Linked DNA regions of Shinella zoogloeoides. The protein of the gene in region 2 binds, or shares a complex with, the protein of the main gene of each other region. Links are inferred from orthologs where the notes say so. Each region holds a gene or a part of one and is shown on either strand. Other genes may lie near its edges.

Region 1 (4,799 bases), 1.3 Mb from region 2 along the record:
CCCGCATGGCATCGCGCACCGCGAAGAATTCGTCGCGCGAGAGGGAGGAGTTCAGCGCCGCCGCCCTGACGCCAAGCTGCTTCAGCGCCTCGACCTGATCGCGCATCAGGGCGATCAGCGGCGAGATGACGATGCCGACGCCCGTGCGGCACAGCGCCGGGATCTGGAAGCACAGCGACTTGCCCGCGCCGGTCGGGAAGAGGACGACGGCATCGCCGCCCGCCGCCACATGCTCGACGACCGCCTCCTGCTTGCCGCGGAAGGCATCGTAGCCATAGACGCGCTTGAGCACATCGAGCGGGCTTGCGGCCTGCGCGTCGAACAGTGCCGACAGGGAACGGGAGGAATCTGCTTGAATCATGACCTGCACTTTCTACCCCCATTCTGGCCAAGCCGGAACCCACGGCAACCACCCAGCCCTCGTGTTTCGCTTTCGCACACAATGTTCTTGATTTGTTCTTATTTAAGGGTGGGTTGCAAGAAGATTGAGAAGAGGAGAAAACGCCTATTTCCCCGCCGGCCCTTTCACGCGGCCGGACAGCACGCCGAACCCCTCGATAATGGCTTCCTGGTTTTCCATGCGCACGGTCTCGAGCTGTACTTCCTGAAGCGCGCGCAGGATCTGCGGCACCCGCTCGCCGTCGCCCTCTTCCGTAGCCATGGCGAGTTCGCGTTCCAGCTCGCGGCGCTGCCAGAGCAGGGCGCGGGTGCGCTTGTGAAGGGCGAGCGCCTGCAGGAAGCCTTCGCGGGCGTCTTCCGGGGCCGCTTCCGCCGTCGCGGTCCACAGGCGGGAATTGCGGATCTGCTGGTCGAGACCCTTGAGCAGCGCCTCGAATCCGGCCGCCTCCAGCTCCTCGACGAGGCGCGCGCGATCGAGCCGCGCGCCGATGGAGCCGGCGGTGCCGAGCAGCGACGACCAGAGGCGTTGGAGGTCGCGGTTCTCGTATTCGATGATGGCGATCTCATCGTAATCGCTGAAGAACAGGCCGGGATGGTTGACGACGGTGAGCGCCAGCACGCTTTCGCGCAGGGCAGGCAGGTCCTGCGCGCCGCGCACCAGCGCCGAGCGGGCGAGCCGGTCGGAAATGCCTGACGGCACGGCGCTACCCTGCGGCGCGCCGCGCCCGCCGCCCCTGCCCTGCCGGTTGCCGGAAAATCCGCCGCCGCCCTGCCGCGGGGCTGGACGGAAGAAGGCGTTCAGCCGGTCGCGCATGCCTTGCTGGTAATGGCGACGCACGTCCTCGTCGGCGATCGCGCCCGTGATCTGGCGCAGGCGCGCTTCGAGCGCGGCCCGGCTTTCCGGTGTGTCGAAGCTCGCGCCCTGCACTTCGCGGTTCCAGATCATCTCGTCGAGCGGTCGGGCGCCGGCCAGCACCTTGTCGAAGGGCGCGCGGCCCTCGTGACGCACGAGATCGTCCGGGTCCTTGCCGTCCGGAAGCAGGGCGAAGCGCACGGTCCGTTCCGGCTTGATGAAGGGCAGCGCCAGATCGGCGGCGCGGTTCGCCGCACGAATGCCCGCCCCGTCGCCGTCGAAGCAGAGCACCGGCTGCGGCGTCATCTTCCACAGCAGTTCGAGCTGGTTTTCCGTCAGCGCCGTGCCGAGCGGGGCGACGGCATTCTCGATGCCGGCCTGGTAGAGCGCGATCACGTCCATATAGCCTTCGACGACGATGATCGTGCCCGCGGCTTTTTCGTCCTGGGGAGTGTTGCCCGCGCGGCCGGCGCTCTTGCGGGCGCGGGCATGGTTGTAGAGCACGCTGCCCTTGTGGAAGAGCTCCGTCTCGTTGGAGTTGAGGTATTTCGCCGGCGCATCCGGCGACATGGCCCGCCCGCCGAAGGCAATGACCTTTTCCCGCACTGAGAGGATGGGGAACATGATGCGGTCGCGGAAGCGGTCGTAGGAGACCGGAATCTCCGGGCCATGCACGACGAGGCCGCAGGCCTCGATCGCCTCCTTCGGCACGCCCTTGCCGGCCAGGAATTCCTTGAGCGCGTTGCGGCTGTCCGAGGCATAGCCGAGGCGGAAGGTCTCGATGGTACGGCCCGTCAGCCCGCGGTCGCGCAGATATGCGCGCGCCTTCGCACCCGCCGGCGTCTGCAACTGGTCCTGGAAGAAACGCGCCGCCATTTCCATGACCTCGACGAGGCCCATGCGTTCCTTCTCGCGCTGCTCGGCCTGCGCGTCCGGCTGGGGCATCGCGACGCCGGCTAGGTCGGCGATCTGCTGCACGGCCTCCGGGAAGGACAGCCCGTCGAGATCGGTGAGGAAGCGGAAGTGATCGCCCGAGACGCCGCAGCCGAAGCAATGGTAGCGGCCCTTGCGATCCTCGCAGTGGAACGACGGCGACTTCTCGCCGTGGAACGGGCAGCACGCCCAGTAGTCGCCGCGCGAGACATTGGTCTTCTTGCGGTCCCACGTCACGCGCTTGCCGATCACCTCCGAAATGGAGACGCGGTCACGGATCTCGTCCAGGAAGGCATTGGAAAAACGCATGGGTACCTCGGTCGAGGTCCATATAACCATGCAAGCGCCCCGCCGCCAGCGATAGTCGCCCACCCACAGCAATTCACAGGCCGGACCTCAAATCCGCCGTGTCAAAAACCCATGTCCGGCGCATAGAAACAGCGCGGCGTGTCCTCGGTCGGGTAGAGGCAGAGATGGTATTCGCCATCCTGCGAGCGGCGGGCGCTGTCCTGCGAGAGGCGGAAGATGTGGCGGCGGGTGGCGAGACGGTGGTCGCCGGGCGCGAGCGTCACCTGATAGCCGCCCTCGACGATGCGCACCGTGGTCGCCGGGATCATCTGGCAATCGCCGTTGTGGCTGTTGCCGTTGCAGCAGAACATCTCGTATTGCCAGCCGCTCGCGGCATCGTGCGCGATGGCGGGACCTGCAAGGGCAAGGGCGAGAGAGGCAAGGAAAACGACGCGCATGGAACCGGGCTCCGTTTGACGAAACGGCCACCGGTGACGACGCTGCAACAAGTCCGGCGGCACGATATGCACTTCGCCGGGGCCAGCCGATGCACGATTAACGCGGTCTCGCCGGGCTCCTGTCCATCGGGTATAACGCCGCGCTTTGCTTTTGGTTCCCACGCCCCGCACGGAATGCGTGTTGAAACGAAGAAGGGCGACCGAAGCCGCCCTCTTCTCGAATCCGTTTCACCGGTTTACTTCAGCAGGTCCTTCACCACGCCGGAGGCCTTGGCGAAGTCCATCTGGCCGGGATAGCGCTCCTTGAGCACGGCCATCACCTTGCCCATGTCGCGCAGGCCCTGCGCGCCGATCTCGGCGATGGCGGCCGCGATGAGGTCCTTCATCTTGCCCTCGGAGATCTGCTCGGGCAGGAAACCTTCGATGACCTTGATTTCCTCGCGCTCCTGGGCGGCGAGTTCCGGGCGGCCGTTCTCGGCGAAGATCTTGGCGGATTCCTCGCGCTGCTTGATCATCTTGGCGAGGATCTGCAGCAGTTCGTCGGTTTCCACGGGGCCCTTGCCGACACCGCGGTTGGCGATGTCGCGGTCCTTCAGCGTCGCCTGGATCAGGCGCAGCGTGGAAACACGACAGGCGTCCTTGGCCTTGAGGGCGTCCTTGAGGGCGTTTGCGATGGTCTCGCGCATTCTTTTCTCCATAAGAGGCTGTCCGCGCCGGATGCGCGGCAGGGCCTCGATCGTCGTTCGATTGTGCATGCTCATAGACCGGCAAAGGCTCTGCCGGCAAACAGATTGCGCAAGCGCTTGATTTTCAACGCTTTATAAATCCACGCAATTCTTGAGGCAATGGTTGACCCCGCCCCCTGCTTTGTCTATTTTCCGGCACCTGCACGAAAATTGGCAATCAGGGCGAACCAACGCGGGTTTCCGCGCGCCTTTGCCTGCGACTTAAATGGTACCCGGCCCATCGGCTTTCAAGCCGCACGCCCGGTGCCGGAAACGGGATGATTATGACCTCGACCCCCGCATGGACCACCGAAAAGCCGACCGCCCTGCTCGTTCTTGCCGACGGCACGGTGATCGAAGGCAAGGGCATCGGCGCCACCGGCAAGGTGACGGCGGAAGTCTGCTTCAACACGGCACTGACGGGCTACCAGGAAATCCTGACCGACCCCTCCTATCTCGGCCAGATCGTCACCTTCACCTTCCCGCATATCGGCAATATCGGCGCCAATGACGAGGACATCGAGGACCTGACCCCCGCCGCCCGCCACGGCGCCGTCGGCACGATCTTCAAGGCCGACATCACCGACCCGTCGAACTACCGCTCGGCAAAGCACCTCGATGCCTGGCTAAAGGCCCGCGGCATCATCGGCCTTTCCGGCATCGACACGCGCGCACTGACCGCCTGGATCCGCGAGAACGGCGCGCCGAACGCCGTCATTGCGCACGACCCGAACGGCGTCTTCGACATCGAGACGCTGAAGGCGGAAGCCAGGGCCTGGAGCGGCCTCGTCGGCCTCGACCTCGCCAAGGTCGCCTCCTCCGGCCAGTCCTCGCGCTGGAGCGAGAAGCCCTGGGTGTGGAACGAAGGCCACGAGGACCTTACGGACGGCGACGTGAAGTACCACATCGTCGCCCTCGACTACGGCGTGAAGCGCAACATCCTGCGCCTCTTCACCGGCCTCGGCTGCAAGGTCACCGTCATGCCGGCGACGTCCAGCGCCGACGACGTGCTCGCCCAGAAGCCCGACGGCATTTTCCTCTCCAACGGCCCGGGCGACCCGGCCGCGACAGGCGAATATGCCGTGCCGGTCATCAAGACGCTGATCGAGACGGGCATCCCGGTCTTCGGCATCTGCCTCGGCC
Region 2 (15,341 bases):
GGGCGGTGAAATAGCCGATACCGCGCGACGCGCCGGTGACCAGCGCGATGCGGTCTTTCAGGTCGATGCTCATGCTGCTGTCAATTATCCGTTGCTTGCCATTACCGAGATCTTCCGTCCCATCGTCTCGCCTTCCTTGTCAAGGAGGCGCGTCGGATAGTCGCCGGTGAAGTAATGGTCGGTGAACTGCGGACGGGCCGGGTTGCGGTCCTCGCCGCCAACGGCGCGGTAGAGGCCGTCGATGGAGATGAACTCCAGCGAATCCGCCCCGATGTGCTTGGCCATCGCCTTGACGTCGTTGTACTGGTTGGCAAGCAGCTTGTCGCGGTCCGGCGTGTCGATGCCGTAGAAGTCCGGGTAGAAGATCATCGGGCTGGCGACGCGGATATGCACTTCCTTTGCGCCCGCATCGCGGATCATCTGCACGATCTTCAGCGACGTCGTGCCGCGCACGATGGAATCGTCGACGAGGATCACGCGCTTGCCGTCGATCATCGCGCGGTTGGCGGAGTGCTTCAGCTTCACGCCGAAGGCGCGGATCTGCTGAGTCGGCTCGATGAAGGTGCGGCCGACATAGTGGTTGCGGATGATGCCGTACTCGAACGGGATGCCGCTTTCCTGCGCGTAGCCGAGCGCCGCGGGCGTGCCGCCGTCTGGCACCGGCACGACGACGTCGCCCTCGACCGGGTGCTCCTTGGCAAGGTTGATGCCCATATTCTTGCGCGCGACATAGACGCTGCGGCCGCCGACGACGGAATCGGGGCGGGCGAAGTAGACATATTCGAACAGGCACAGGCGCTCCGGCTGCGGATTGCCCGACTTCTTCGCCTCGATGGTGATCGAACCGTCCGGCTGGATCTCGCAGACGATGATCTCGCCGTTCTCCACGTCACGGATGTACTTGGCGCCGATGATGTCGAGCGCGCAGGTCTCGGAAGCGAAGATCGGCTTGCCGTCGAGCTCGCCCATGACCAGCGGGCGGATGCCCGTGGGATCGCGGGCGGCGATCAGCTTGGTGCGGGTGATGCCGAGCATCGAATAGCCGCCTTCCATCTGGCGGATGGCGTCGATGAAGCGGTCGGTCGTGGAGGTGTAGCGCGAGCGGGCGATGAGGTGCAGCACGACTTCCGTGTCGGAGGTCGACTGACAGATCGCGCCGCCGGCGATGAGCTGCCGGCGCAGCGTCAGGCCGTTGGTGAAGTTGCCGTTGTGCGCGACGGCGATGCCGCCGACTTCCAGTTCCGCAAAGAGCGGCTGCACGTTGCGCAGCGCCACTTCCCCGGTGGTGGAATAGCGCGTGTGGCCGATCGCCATATTGCCGGGCAGCTTCGCCAGCGTCGCCGGGTTGGTGTAGTGGTCTCCGACGAGGCCCATGTGCTTTTCGGTATGGAACTGCTTGCCGTCGAAGCAGACGATGCCGGCCGCCTCCTGGCCGCGGTGCTGGAGCGCATGCAGGCCGAGCGCCGTCAGCGTGGCGGCTTCCGGATGGCCGAGGATGCCGAAGACGCCGCACTCTTCGTGAAGCGTGTCGCCGTCGAGATCGTTATCGTGGCGAACGGGGAACTGAAAGTCGCTCATTGCTGCAAGCCTTTGCTCGGGACCGTAAGAGGTTGCATGGGGTACTGCGTTCGGTGTCCTCGGCCACGCCCATATGGGTATCGCCGAAAGCATTTGCCACCGAGGCCCGGGAGCGTCAGTGGCTTGATATCTGATCCTACCAAAAAATCGGGGAGCCTGCCTTGCCAAATCCGGCTGCGGCGGCTCCCCTGATCACTTATCCGTTCGTGGCGGGCGTCTCTTCGGCGGGCGTCTGGTTCGTACCGCCCGTCGCGGCGTCCGGATCTTCCGTCGTGCCGCTTTCGCCTTCGGTCGATTTGCCGCGCAGGCGATCGAGGATCGTCGCATCGGCGTCTTCCGGCAGCAGCGCCACGAGGCGCGAGCCGAGATTGTCGAGCAGAGGCTTGGACTTTGCGGTGGTCACCCAGCCCGGCTGCTGCTGCGGCGCGACGAGCCAGTTGAAGAACAGCATGGCGACGACGACGAGCAGGATGCCGCGCGCCGCGCCGAACAGGAAGCCGAGCGTCCGGTCGAGGGCGCCGACGCGGCTGTCGATGATGAAGTCGGCCATGCGCATGGTGATGAAGGAGATCACGATGAGCGCGACGAGGAACACGGCGGCGGCGGAGCCGACCATCGCGACCGTGTCGCTCGTCGTGTAGTCCTTCGCGTAAGGCAGCAGCACCGGATAGAGGAAATAGGCGGCTGCGGCAGCACCCACCCAGCTTGCGACGGACAGCACTTCACGCGAGAAGCCGCGCACCATCGCCAGCACGGCGGAAAACAGCGCGACGCCGATGACGATACCGTCGAGAATTGTGATGGGCATGTTCGTCCTACTCCAAACCCGAAATGTCCGGCTCCAAGTCCCGGTGCGGAGCGCACATTAACGAAAGGCGTCCTCGCCGTCCCGGTTTGGTACGCCAAGCCCGATGTTTCCCACAGGGCTTTGCATATGCCAAGAAGGCGTCAGACGTCCTCGTCTTCCCGTTTCAGGGCGCTTTTCGATCCGGCAATGCGCGCCACCAGATCCGGCAGGCTTTCGATCTCGCTCCAGCGGCTGCCACTGCCCTTGGGCAGATCGGCGGAACCGGCGGGCAACACGGCCTGCGAAAAACCCAGCTTTTCCGCCTCCTTGAGGCGCTGGGCGGTGTGCGCCACCGGGCGAATGGCGCCCGACAGGCTGACTTCGCCGAAATAGACGCAATCGGCCGGAAGGGCAAGACCGGCAAGCGAGGAAACGAGCGCGGAGGCGACGGCAAGGTCGGCGGCCGGCTCCGAGATGCGATAGCCGCCCGCCACGTTGAGGTAGACGTCGTGCTGGCCGAGCCGCACGCCGCAATGGGCTTCGAGCACGGCGAGGATCATCGACAGCCGCGCCGAATCCCAGCCGACCACCGCGCGGCGCGGCGTGCCGAGCGAGGTGGGCGCGACGAGCGCCTGCACCTCGACCAGCACCGGCCGCGTGCCCTCCATGCCGGCGAAGACGGCGGCGCCGGGCGATTTGGCATTGCGCTCGCCGAGAAAGAGTTCGGATGGGTTGGAGACTTCCCGCAAGCCCTTGTCGGACATTTCGAAGACGCCGATCTCGTCGGTCGGCCCGAAGCGGTTCTTGACGGTGCGCAGGATGCGGTAGTGGTGGCCGCGGTCGCCCTCGAAATAGAGCACGGCATCGACCATGTGCTCGACGACGCGCGGGCCGGCGATCTGGCCTTCCTTGGTGACGTGACCCACCAGCACCATGGCGGCGCCCGTCTGCTTGGCGAAGCGGATCATCGCCTGAACGCCGGTGCGCACCTGCGTCACCGTGCCGGGCGCGGCCTCCGCCGTGTCGCTCCACAGGGTCTGGATCGAATCGATGATGACGAGGTCCGGCCGCTTGCCTTCGCCGACGGTCGCGAGAATGTCCTCGACATTGGTCTCGGCGGCGAGCAGCACGTCGGTCTCGGCGGCCTGCAGGCGCTGCGCGCGCAGGCGCACCTGCGCCACCGCCTCTTCGCCCGAAACGTAGATGATGCGATGGCCCCGGCGGGAGAGGGCGGCGGCGGCCTGCATCAGGAGCGTCGACTTGCCGATGCCGGGATCGCCGCCGATCAGCACGGCCGAGCCGCGCACGAAGCCGCCGCCGGTCGCCCTGTCGAGTTCGCCGATGCCGGTGTGGATGCGCGGCGCTTCCTCGATTTCGCCCGACAGCGCCGTCAGCGCGACCGGACGGCCCTTCTTCGGCACCTTGCCGGGGCCGGAGCCGATGCCGCCCATCGGGTCTTCCTCGACGACGGTGTTCCACTCGCCACAGCCTTCGCATTTCCCGACCCAGCGGGAGTGAGCGGTGCCGCAGTTCTGGCAGACGAATTGGGTGCGGGCTTTCGCCATGAATTCTCGCTTTCGGCGCGCTTCGTGAATCGCTGCCGAAGCCATTAGCACAAAACAGGAACGTGTCCTATTTTTTCACCAGCTCGTAACGCCGTTCGTAGCGATGGCCGAGGCTGGTCAGGATTTCGTAGTCGATCGTGCCGGCGGCGCGGGCGACGTCGCCGATCGGCATGTTGCGGCCGAAGAGCTCGATGAAGTTGCCGGGGCGCACGCTGCCGGGCGGCAGGTCGGTGACGTCGAAATGGCAAAGGTCCATGGTGACGCGGCCGATCAGCGGCACGGTGCGGCCATGCAGCACGCCGCTTGCGCCCGCAATGCCGGCGGCGCGCAGCGGCACGCCGGAGCCGGACAGGCTGCGCATGTAGCCGTCGGCATAGCCGATGGCGGCGACGGCGATGCGCGTGTCGCGGGCAAGGGGTGTTGCGCCGTAGCTGACGCTCTCGCCGGCCTTCGCCTCGCGCACCTGCAGGATACGCGCCTCGGCGGTGACGACCGGCTTCATCGGGTTCGGCACGTTGTTGACGGCGCCGCCGCCATAGAGCGCGATGCCCGGGCGGGTGAGGGTGAAGTGGTAGTCCTCGCCGAGGAAGATGCCGGCGGAATTGGCGAGCGTCGCATCGATGTCGTCGAACGCCGCGACGACGCTGCGGAAGCGCTGGAGCTGCTGGCGGTTGAGGGCGTGGCCCGGCTCGTCGGCACAGGCGAGGTGGCTGAGCAGCATGATCGGCGAGAAGCTCGCCGGCCGGGCGGCGTCGTCGGCAAGCGCCAGCGCATCCTCGACCCTCAGCCCCAGCCGGCTCATGCCGGTATCGACATGCAGCACGCAGGGCAGGTCCCCGCCTTCGGAAACGGCCGTCATGAAGACGACGAGCTGTTCCTCCGAAACGATGACCGGAACGAGGTCGAATTCGAAGAACAGCCGCTCCGAGCCCGCCCACATGCCTGATAGCACATAGATGCGCACATCAGGCAGAACGACGCGCAGGGCCGCGCCTTCCGCCGGGGTGGCGACGAAGAAATCGCGCGCGCCGGCATGATGGAACGTCTTGGCCGCCGGCTCGAGCCCGATGCCGTAGGCGTCTGCCTTGAGCACCGCGGCCGTGCGGGCGGCGCCGGAGCGCCGCGCCATCGCGCGCCAGTTGTCCGCCAGCGCCGAAAGATCGATCGTCAGGCGGGCATGATCCGCCCCGGCGACGGGAAGGGCAGGGCGATTGTGCTGATGATGCGGGCTCATGACTTTGAATACAGCCTGTGGACCATGGCGGCAATATGCTCCCCGGGCGCATTGCCGCCGGGAAGGGGCCTCTCTATGGTGCGGCCCAAAAAAGGGGAAGACCATGTGGCGTGCTGTAGGAACGACCGTCGGGGCGATGGCGATCGCCGTGGCCTGCGAGGTGTCGGCCGTGGCCCACGAGACGCCGACGGATGCCGAGATGCGCCAGGCCCACGCCGTGCTGCTGGGGCTTGCGCAGGACGGCACGGAGCCGGAGCGCGAAAAGACCGCCGACATCTACTATTCCATCGTGGACAATCCAAATGCGCCGCGGCTGGTGACGCGCCTTGAGGTTTCCGGCGCGCCGTGCCGCGCGCGCACCATCTCCGCGCTGCAGTTCCCGGAAAAATGGGCGACGCTGACCCTTGGCCTCGTCGATCTCAGCCGCGTGGCCGCCGTCACCGCCTACACGTCCGTCGACGACCTGATCGCGGAGATCAATCCGGTTTCCATCGACGCGCCCGAGGCCGAGCAGGTCGTCCTCACCGGCAAGGGGCTCTATTGTTCGAGCCGTCTGTCGCTTTCCGGCGAAAGCACGGCCTCGGACGAGGCCTGCTCCGACAGGCTCGACCTGCCGATGATGGATGCGGAGCAAAAAGCGCGTGCCCGGCACGCGCTCGCGATCGTCGCGAATTTCTGCAAGGCCCCGGCATTCCAGAAGAAGTAAGGGCCTGTCCTTCTACTCAGTGTTCGTACTGGGTGAAGGAGGGGTCGGCGAGGTCGGTGAAGCGGGTGTATTCCGACTGGAAGGCGAGCTTGACGGTGCCGGTCGGCCCGTGACGCTGCTTGGCGATGATGACGTCGGCGGTGCCCTTCACCTGCTCGAACTTCATCTTCCATTCCTCGTATTTCGGATCGAACTCGTCGCGTGGCTCCAGGTTCTTCACGTAATATTCCTCGCGGAACACGAAGAGCACCACATCGGCGTCCTGCTCGATGGAGCCTGATTCGCGAAGGTCGGAGAGCTGCGGGCGCTTGTCCTCGCGGCTTTCCACCTGACGGGAGAGCTGGGAGAGCGCGATGATCGGTACGTTCAGCTCCTTGCCGAGCGCCTTCAGACCCGTCGTGATCTGGGTGATTTCCTGCACGCGGTTGTCGCTCGACTTGCCCGAGCCGGTCATGAGCTGGATATAGTCCACCACCAGGCAATCGAGGCCGCGCTGGCGCTTGAGGCGGCGCGCGCGGGCGGAAAGCTGGGCGATCGAGATACCGCCGGTCTGGTCGATATAGAGCGGCACCTTCTGCATCATCTGAGAGCAGGCGACGAGCTTTTCGAAGTCGGCCTCGGAAATGTCGCCGCGGCGGATCTTCGAGGAGGAGACTTCCGTCTGCTCGGAAATAATACGGGTGGCGAGCTGTTCGGAGGACATTTCGAGCGAGTAGAAGCCGACGACGCCGCCGTTTCTTGCCTTGAACGAGCCGTCCGCCTGCACTTCCGGCTCGTAGGAGGCGGCGATGTTATAGGCGATGTTGGTGGCAAGCGAGGTCTTGCCCATGCCGGGGCGTCCGGCGAGCACGATCAAGTCCGAGCGCTGGAGGCCGCCCATGCGGCCGTCCAGCGAATGGATGCCGGTGGAGATGCCCGAAAGGCTGCCGTCGCGCTCGAAGGCCTGGCCGGCCATGTCGATCGCCAGCGCGACCGCATCGTTGAACGACTGGAAGCCGCCGTCGTAGCGGCCGGTCTCGGCCAGCTCGAAGAGGCGTCGCTCGGCATCCTCGATCTGGGTCTGCGGCGGCATGTCGAGCGGGGCGTCATAGGCGATGTTGACCATGTCCTCGCCGATGTTGATCAGCGAGCGGCGGAGCGCGAGGTCATAGATCGCGCGGCCGTAGTCTTCCGCGTTGATGATCGTCACGGCGCCACCCACAAGGGCGGCAAGGTACTGCGAGACCGTCTGCTCGCCGACCCGCACGTCCGTCGGCAGGTGCGTCTTGAGCGTGATCGTGGTGGCGATCTTGCCCATGCGAATCATGTCGCCAGCGATCTCGTAGATCTTGCGGTGCAGCGGCTCGTGGAAATGGATCGGCTTCAGGAAGTCCGAAACGCGGTAATAGGCGTCGTTGTTGAGGATGATGGCGCCGAGCAACGCCTGTTCGGCCTCGATGTTGTTCGGTGCCTCGCGGTGGTGCAGCTCCGCATTGTCGCGACCAGGCAGCTTGCGCACGGCATCGTTCATCGTCCCGAATCTCCCGTCCCTGTTTCCTGAAGCCCGGTGGTTTGGTTTCTTTGGGCCCGAGGGTCAAGCGCTTCCGCCCTGGTCCATCCTTTAGACCCAGTCTTAGACTTTTCCACAGGCACCAAGGACACAGCAAGCCCGGATTGTGCCGGGCCTGCTGGCTTTCGGTTGACTCTCTCCCCGAATCTCAGAGCGAGGCCTCCTTCGGATACTGGCGCGCGCCGCGCCGGCTGCCCTTGGCGTCGCCCTCGTGCGTGCGCAGGCAATCCTCGCCGCGCCCGATATAGTCGCGGGTGAGCGGCATTGCCTGCTGGTCGTGCGAAAGCTGGAGCTGGAAGACGACGAGATTCTGCCAGCGGAAGGCGCTTTCCGATGCGGCGAGATAGAACTCCCAGATTCGGCAGAATTTTTCGTCATAGAGCGCCTTGGCCTCCTCGCGCCGCGCCATGAAGCGTTCGCGCCAGTGACGCAGTGTCTCGGCATAGTGCAGGCGCAGGATCTCCACGTCCGTCACCGCAAGCCCACTCTTCTCCACCGCCTGCATCACCTCGGAAAGGGCGGGGATGTAGCCGCCGGGGAAGATGTACTTTTCGATGAACGGATTGTTGGCGGAGGGCTGGTCGGTGCGCCCGATCGTGTGCAGCAGCATGACGCCGTCGCGCTTCAAGAGCGACGCGCTCTTCTTGAAGAAGGTGAGGTAGTTCGGCCGGCCGACATGTTCGAACATGCCGACGGAGACGATGCGGTCGAACGGTCCCTCGGTGTTGCGGTAGTCCTGCAGGAGGAATTTCACCTCGTCCGTCAACCCGGCCTCGCCCGCCCGCTTGACGGAAAGCGCGTGCTGCTCGTCGGAAAGCGTGACGCCCGTCACCTTCGCGCCGAGCTGGCGGGCAAGGTAGAGCGCCATGCCGCCCCAGCCGCTGCCGATGTCGAGCACGCTCTGGCCCGGCCGGTTGATGTTGAGCTTGGCCGCGATATGGCGCTTCTTGGCAAGCTGCGCATCGTCGAGCGATTGGTCCGGCCGCTCGAAATAGGCACAGGAATATTGCCGGTCCTTGTCGAGGAAGAGGTCGTAGAGCGCGCCTGTCAGGTCGTAATGGTGCTGCACATTGCGGCGCGAGCGCACGACGCTGTTCTTTTCGCGCGCCCAGCGGAAGAGATAGCGCAGTCGCTCCAGCAGGTGGTTCCAGCCGGTGTCGTAATACTTGAAATCGGGATTGCCGGTGAAGACGGCCTTGAGGAGACCATAGATGTCGCCCTCGACGATGTCGATATCCCCCGTGCCGTAGTGATGGCCGAGATAGTAGGCGGGGTCGATCGCGAGGCCCCACAGCGCCTTCTTCGTCTTGATGCGCATATGGACGGGATTGCCGGTGCCGTCGCCGAAGGACTGGCTGCTGCCGTCAGGGTAGGTGACCTTCAGGTTTCCGGTTTCGACGAGGCGGGAAACGAGCGCCTGTACAATGAATTTCATTCGCTAAACTCCGTCGCGCTGAAAATCTGGCGGAACGGGGCTGGGTGTGGTCGGAAACCGGCCTGGGAAGCGGCCCGACCGCCAATCCAGTCTAACGAAGTATAAATATTGATGCGAAATTCGGGATTTCAAGCCGTGCTTTTTGGCCCCCCGAACGAAAACGGGCCGGCAGAGCCGGCCCGTCGTCTGATATCAGGCTTCGTCTTCGTCGACGCCGTCAGCTTCCGGGTCGAAGAAGTCGGCAGCCGTCAGGGCGTCTTCGTCGACGCCGTAGATGGCGTCGGCCGAGGTCAGGCTTTCGCCCTTCGACTGGCGCTCGGCTTCTTCGGCGGAGCGGGCAACGTTGACTTCGATCGAGATCTCGACTTCGGCATGCAGGTGCAGCGCGACCTTGTGCAGGCCGATCGCCTTGATCGGCGTGTTGAGCTCTACCTGGTTGCGGCCGACGTTGAAGCCTTCGGCAGCCAGCACTTCGATGATGTCGCGGGCAGCGACCGAGCCGTAGAGCTGGCCGGTTTCGCCGGCGGAGCGGACGATGACGAAGGTCTTGCCGTCGAGCTTTTCGGCAACGGTCTGGGCTTCCGACTTGCGCTCGAGGTTACGGGCTTCGAGCGTCGAGCGCTCGGCTTCGAAACGCTTCTTGTTGGCCTCGTTGGCGCGCAGCGCCTTGCCGAGCGGCAGCAGGTAGTTACGGGCAAAGCCGTCGCGAACCTTTACGGTTTCGCCCATCTGGCCGAGCTTGGCGATGCGTTCGAGGAGAATGACGTCCATTTCAGAGTTCCTTTCGTTGAGTTCAGGTATTCGTGGTTTTCTTCTCTGCCGGGCCGGAGGGCGTCAGCGCGATGGTGCGCCGCGTGTCCATCAGGCCCAGGATGAGGATGACGAAGATCGGTATGGTGAAGAGCAGTACCGAGATGTAGGCGAGCCACAGGGCGAAGGGCCGCCAGGGCTTGCCCCGCGTCCTGAAATGCAGGCTCGCGAAGCCGGCAAGCACGAAGCCGGCCCCGAAGGTGCCGCAGACGAGCGCGCCGATGATCGCCGGCATGCCGCCCAGGAAGGTGAGCACCAGGCCGCCGAGGAAGAAGAAGATCGCGTTGCGGTGCATGCGCAGCGTGGACGGCATATCCTCGCGCGGGCGAAGCCCCTTGCCGGAAAGGCGAACGATGAAGGTGGCGATGTAATAGGCCGCAAACAGCAGGAAGACCCAGAGGGCGCCCTGAACCAGCGGCAGGGCCAGCGAGAAGATGGACTTCATCTGCGCCACGGCGCTCGCATCGGGATTGTAGAGCGGTTCCTGCGCCTTCAGCGTCTCGATGACGATGTCGACCAGCTTGCTGGCCATTTCGCTGTCATAGCCGACGATCGCGCCGACGGCGATCATGCCCAGCGTCACCATGACGGCGAGATGGGCGAGAATGTTGGAGAGCGGATACCAGGCAAGAGCGTCGTCCGGGCCGCCGAGCTCGGAGGCAGGGCGGGCGAGGTTGGCGAGATTGCTCAGCCAGCCGGCGGGGATCAGCGTGATGAGGACGATCAGCGCGGCGAAATGCGAGGACACCAGCGCCGAGGCGGTCACGCCGCCGGCGACGACCGCGATGAAGGCGCTTGCGTTGCCCCAGCCGAGGCCGGCGATCAGGATGGGAAGGGCGGACGCGGCGTAAAGCACGATCGCCAGCGACGACTGCGCGTTCGCGCTCAGCGACAGCAGAGCGGCGGTCACACCGGCAACAAGGCCGGTCGCAATCGAGGTTGGCGTCAAGGTCTTCACGTTCGCTGTCCTGTCCGGTCAGACAGTTAGAGGAGTTTCCTGACAGTTCGCTTCAGGACGGCTCCCCAACATGGGTTTTTGGCCCGAAAGGGCCGGCGGTTCCGATCCGCGCCCATCGCGGAAGGGAGAAAGGGAAGGCGGCAGAACCGTCTTCCCTCGAGTCAGATGCTGCAGCCCGACGTCGAGTCAGGCCGCAGGGAAAGCGTCCTTACGCTACGACGTAGGGCAGCAGGCCGAGGAAGCGAGCGCGCTTGATCGCCTTGGCGAGTTCGCGCTGCTTCTTCTGGGAAACGGCGGTGATGCGGGACGGAACGATCTTGCCGCGCTCGGAGATGTAACGCGACAGAAGACGGACGTCCTTGTAGTCGATCTTCGGAGCGTTGGCGCCCGAGAAGGGGCAGGTCTTGCGGCGGCGGTGGAACGGACGGCGTGCCGGAGCGGAGGAAGTATCAGCCATTGTCTTAGTCTCCTTCTGCTTCGATTACGCGCGGTCTTCGCGGGCCGGACGGTCGCCACGCGGCGGGCGGTCGCCGAAGTCGCGGCGCGGGCCACGATCGCCGAAGTCGCGGCGCGGGCCGCGGTCGTCGCCGTCACGACGCGGACGGTCGTCGCGGTCGCGCTTCTGCATCATAGCGGACGGGCCCTCTTCGTGGGCCTCGACGGCGATGGTCATGTAACGAAGGACGTCTTCGTTGATGCGCATCTGGCGTTCCATCTCGTGGATGGCGGCGGCCGGAGCGTCGATGTCCATCAGCGCGTAATGCGCCTTGCGGTTCTTCTTGATGCGGTAGGTCAGGGACTTGAGGCCCCAGTTTTCGACCCGGCCGACCTTGCCGCCGTGTGCTTCGATCACGCCCTTGTACTGTTCGACGAGAGCGTCGACCTGCTGGGCGGACACGTCCTGGCGGGCCAGGAATACATGTTCGTAGAGAGCCATGTGGCTTTGCCTTTCTTGCGTTAAACTACACCCGAAACCGGCGCCAAGCCTCAACGACAGTTCTCAGGGGCCGAGGCCCGAAGCAAGAAAAGCGTTAATCCAGACGGTCGAGAGCGGAGACACGGGAGGCCGGAGCCCTTGGCCCCAAACGGCAGATCTTGCGATTTGCCGGCCCTCCGTTCAGCCACCAGCCGGTGACCCGGGTGTTTTGAACAGCGCGCTTATACGGATTTTCAGGCCGAATGCAAGCCTTGAAGGCAAATGCGCGCTGCACCGTTCTGAAACGGGCGGGAACCAAATTGTGAACGATGCGTTGTTCAGTCCGATCCAACCAGATGGAGTGACCGACATGCAAGACCCGAACCTTGTCAATCGTCCGCCGGAAGATCGCGCGACGCGCCCGGTGGATGACCGCGGCCCGACCGTCGTCAATGCAAGCAATGGCAGCGGCACCGGCGGATGGGCCGTCGCCGTGATCCTCGCCGTCCTCGTGGCGGTAGGCATCTTCTATTTCGTCGGCAGCGGAACGCCGGGTGACGGAGTCGATCCCAACGCCAACACGTCGGCGATCGGCACGCAGGACAGCGCGCCGGCCGGCGGCACGGCCACCGATGGCCAGACGGGCGGCACGACCGGCGGCACCCAGCCGCTGGAAAGCCAGCCGAGCGGCGGCCAGCCGGCCGAAGGCGGCGGCGCGACCACGACCACGCCGTAACGTCACCCGCATGGGGCACTGGAGAAACCCGCCGGAAACGGCGGGTTTCTTCGTATTACCCCTTGGAACGCATGAAACTCTTTCAGGATTCGCAGGAGATTTCTTTCCGGCGATTTCGGCTAGCTTCCCGTGCCCGAAGTGGAGGCTTCGGAAAACCCATCACGCCGGGAGGAGAAGCCATTGGCGAACCATAGCGACCGCGCACAGGCGCCGCACTGCACAGACGTGTGCACCAGAATTCAAATCCGGGTGGAGGGCCGCGCATGAACGCCTATACCCATCCGGAAGTACCGTCACAGCCGGCAGACGAACTGGTCTTCGCGCTGGAGGACAAGCCGGCACCGCCGATCGCGCTTCTGGCCGCCATCCAGCACCTTCTCGCGATCATCGTTCCGATCGTCACGCCCGGTCTCCTGATCTGTCAGGCTCTCGGTGTCTCGGCGCGCGACACCAACATGATCGTCTCCATGTCGCTGGTTATTTCGGGCATCGCCACCTTCGTTCAGTGCCGCCGGTTCGGCCCACTCGGCGCGGGCCTGCTGATCGTCCAGGGCACCAGCTTCAACTTCGTCGGCCCGCTGATTGCCGGCGGCGTGCTCATGGTGAAGCAGGGCACGCCCGTGGAGGCCGTCATGGCCGCCATCTTCGGCGTGGTGATCGCCGGCTCCTTCATCGAGATGGGGCTCTCGCGCATCCTGCCCTTCGTCAAGAAGTTCATCACGCCGCTGGTCACCGGCATCGTCGTGCTGATGATCGGCCTCACCCTCATCAAAGTCGGCCTCATCAGCATGGGCGGCGGCTTCGGCGCGATGCAGTCGGGCACCTTCGCCAATGGCGAGAACCTGCTGCTGTCAGGCACCGTGCTGGCGCTGATCATCGGCCTCAACCGCGTCCCGGTCGTATGGGTGCGCAGCGCCGCGATCATCATCGCGCTTGCCGTCGGCTATGCGCTTGCGGCCGTGCTCGGCCGCCTCGATTTTACCGGCGTGCACCAGGCCGCCTGGTTCCAGGTGCCGACGCCGCTGCATTTCGGGCTGGATTTCTCCTGGACGCTGTTCGCCCCGATGGTCGTGATCTACCTCGTGACCTCGCTGGAGGCCATCGGCGACATCACCGCGACCAGCAAGATCTCCCGCCAGCCTGTCGAAGGCCCGGTCTGGATGGAGCGGGTGAAGGGCGGCGTGCTGGTCAACGGCGCGAACTCGTTCCTCGCCGGCATCTTCAACACGTTCCCGAGCTCCGTCTTCGCGCAGAACAACGGCATCATCCAGCTCACCGGCGTCGCCAGCCGCCATGTCGGCGTCTATATCGCCGGCGTGCTCGTGCTGCTCGGCCTCTTCCCGACGACCGCCGGCGTCATCCAGGCGGTGCCGGAGCCGGTGCTGGGCGGGGCCGTGATCGTGATGTTCGGCGCCGTCGCCGCATCAGGCATCAATATCCTCGCCGGCCTTCAGCTCGACCGGCGGGCGCTGCTGATCATCTCGATCTCGCTGGCGCTCGGCCTCGGCGTGTCGCAGGTGCCGGAATTCGTCTCGCACATGCCCAGTTTCGTGAAAAACGTGCTGGAATCGGGCGTGGCGACCGGTGGTCTCTGCGCGGTCTTCCTGAACTGGCTGCTGCCGGAAACGCAGGAGCCAAAGCCCGTCCACTGACGAATGCTCCGGGCGGCCCTTGAGGCCGCCCGGCACATTTTACATCGGCGCCGGATAGAGCCGGTGGATGCGGCGGATGCCGTTCATCACCTCCGCCGAAAGCGTCAGGTCCGCGGCGGCGATATCCGTCTTCAACTGTTCCATCGACGTCGCGCCGATGATGACGGACGCCATGAAGGGCCGAGTCAGGCAGAAGGCGAGCGCCATCTGGGCCGGGTCGATCCCGTTCTCCTTCGCCAGCTCCACATAAGCCCGCACGGCGGGTTCCTGATGCGGCTGGTAGCGGCCGCCGAGATCGCCGTTCTTCGTCAGGCGCGAGCCCTCCGGCCGCGCGCCGTCGAGATATTTTCCGGTCAGGAGGCCGGCGGCGAGCGGCGAATAGGCGAGAAGCCCCACCTCTTCGTGATGCGACAGTTCCGCAAGGTCGAGATCGTAGGCCCTGTAAAGCAGGTTGTACTCGTTCTGGATCGAGGCGACGCGCGGCAGGCCTTTTTCCTCGGCATGCTTCAGCATCTGCATCGTGCCCCAGGCCGTCTCATTGGAGAGGCCGAGCGCGCGCACCTTGCCGGCCTTCACGAGGTCTCCGACGGTTTCGACTGCTTCCAGCAGCTCGGCGGCGACCTTTTCGCGGTCCTGCTTCGACGGGTCGTAGCTCCAGGCATTGCGGAAATGGTAGTGTCCGCGGTTCGGCCAGTGCAACTGGTAGAGGTCGATGTAATCGGTCTTGAGGCGTGCGAGACTGTCGTCGATGGCCTGCAGTATGCCGGCGCGGCTCATCGGGGCGCCGCCGCGTATATAAGGACGGCCGGGGCCGGCGACCTTGGAGGCGAGCACGACCTTGTCGCGGTTGCCGCGCGCCTTCATCCAGGTGCCGATGAAGCGCTCGGTGTCGCCATAGGTTTCGGGAGAGAGCGGCGTGGTCGGGTAGAGTTCGGCCGTATCGACGAAGTTCACGCCCTGGGAGAAGGCGTAGTCGAGCTGTTCGTGCGCTTCCTGCTCGCTGTTCTGCGAGCCCCAGGTCATGGTGCCGAGGCAGATTTCCGACACGCTGATGCCGGTCCTGCCGAGCGGATTGTATTTCATGGGAGAGAAAATCCTGTCTTTGGAAAACGGCGCGAATGTAGGCAGGTCCCTGCGAAGTGCAAGACGGCAAACCGCAAATCCCTGTGCGAAGGCCTTGGAAAGCATGGGTCCGGCAAGGGCGAGGGCGGCCGCGAGCCTTGACTTGCGGGACGGGAATGTGAATGGAAAAGGAAACATGAGACGGGAGAAACCCCTATGAGCGTAGCATTCACCTTTCCCGGCCAGGGCAGCCAGGCCGTCGGCATGGGCAAGGATCTCGCCGAAGCGTTCCCGGAAGCGCGCGCCGTTTTCGCGGAAGTCGACGAGGCCCTCGGCCAGAAGCTTTCCACCAT

The links.
Region 1: the proteins of Q9316_RS06280 (region 2) and dnaG are in contact, whole or in part, in a crystal structure (PDB 2R6A), measured with the Geobacillus stearothermophilus proteins. The link is inferred for Shinella zoogloeoides from one-to-one orthologs. Residues at the interface, in WP_033016901.1 of Geobacillus stearothermophilus: Ser13, Glu15, Ala16, Gln18, Glu91, Leu92, Asp94, Ala95, Val96, Pro97, Thr98, Ala99, Ala100, Asn101, Tyr104, Tyr105, Ile108; in WP_049624496.1 of Geobacillus stearothermophilus: Lys456, Leu457, Leu458, Pro459, Ala460, Asn463, Ala464, Leu467, Leu535, Leu536, Ile537, Ala538, Gln544, Glu545, Asp548, Tyr549, His552.

Annotation. Positions count from the first base shown.
Region 1 is NZ_CP132311.1:2,352,460-2,357,258, forward strand. What follows is about bases 1-2,989. They hold dnaG (DNA primase), read right to left. Parts: upstream 2,495-2,989; coding sequence 506-2,494; downstream 1-505. Other genes in these bases: recQ (DNA helicase RecQ), read right to left, coding at 1-361; Q9316_RS12650 (hypothetical protein), read right to left, coding at 2,596-2,931. In the rest of the region: Q9316_RS12655 (GatB/YqeY domain-containing protein), read right to left, coding at 3,168-3,617; carA (glutamine-hydrolyzing carbamoyl-phosphate synthase small subunit), read left to right, coding at 3,941-4,799. UniProt on the Escherichia coli protein: RNA polymerase that catalyzes the synthesis of short RNA molecules used as primers for DNA polymerase during DNA replication.
Region 2 is NZ_CP132311.1:1,069,619-1,084,959, forward strand. Bases 5,134-8,054 are described here. They hold Q9316_RS06280 (replicative DNA helicase), read right to left. Parts: upstream 7,381-8,054; coding sequence 5,887-7,380; downstream 5,134-5,886. Other genes in these bases: alr (alanine racemase), read right to left, coding at 5,134-5,164; Q9316_RS06275 (hypothetical protein), read left to right, coding at 5,268-5,870; Q9316_RS06285 (SAM-dependent methyltransferase), read right to left, coding at 7,568-8,054. In the rest of the region: Q9316_RS06250 (SDR family NAD(P)-dependent oxidoreductase), read right to left, coding at 1-73; purF (amidophosphoribosyltransferase), read right to left, coding at 85-1,578; Q9316_RS06260 (CvpA family protein), read right to left, coding at 1,775-2,386; DNA repair protein RadA, read right to left, coding at 2,527-3,930; more of alr, read right to left, coding at 3,998-5,133; more of Q9316_RS06285, read right to left, coding at 8,055-8,854; rplI (50S ribosomal protein L9), read right to left, coding at 9,047-9,625; Q9316_RS06295 (DUF2232 domain-containing protein), read right to left, coding at 9,648-10,622; rpsR (30S ribosomal protein S18), read right to left, coding at 10,831-11,079; rpsF (30S ribosomal protein S6), read right to left, coding at 11,104-11,559; Q9316_RS06310 (hypothetical protein), read left to right, coding at 11,909-12,274; Q9316_RS06315 (nucleobase:cation symporter-2 family protein), read left to right, coding at 12,538-13,926; Q9316_RS06320 (aldo/keto reductase), read right to left, coding at 13,966-15,009; fabD (ACP S-malonyltransferase), read left to right, coding at 15,205-15,341. UniProt on the Escherichia coli protein: The main replicative DNA helicase, it participates in initiation and elongation during chromosome replication. Travels ahead of the DNA replisome, separating dsDNA into templates for DNA synthesis.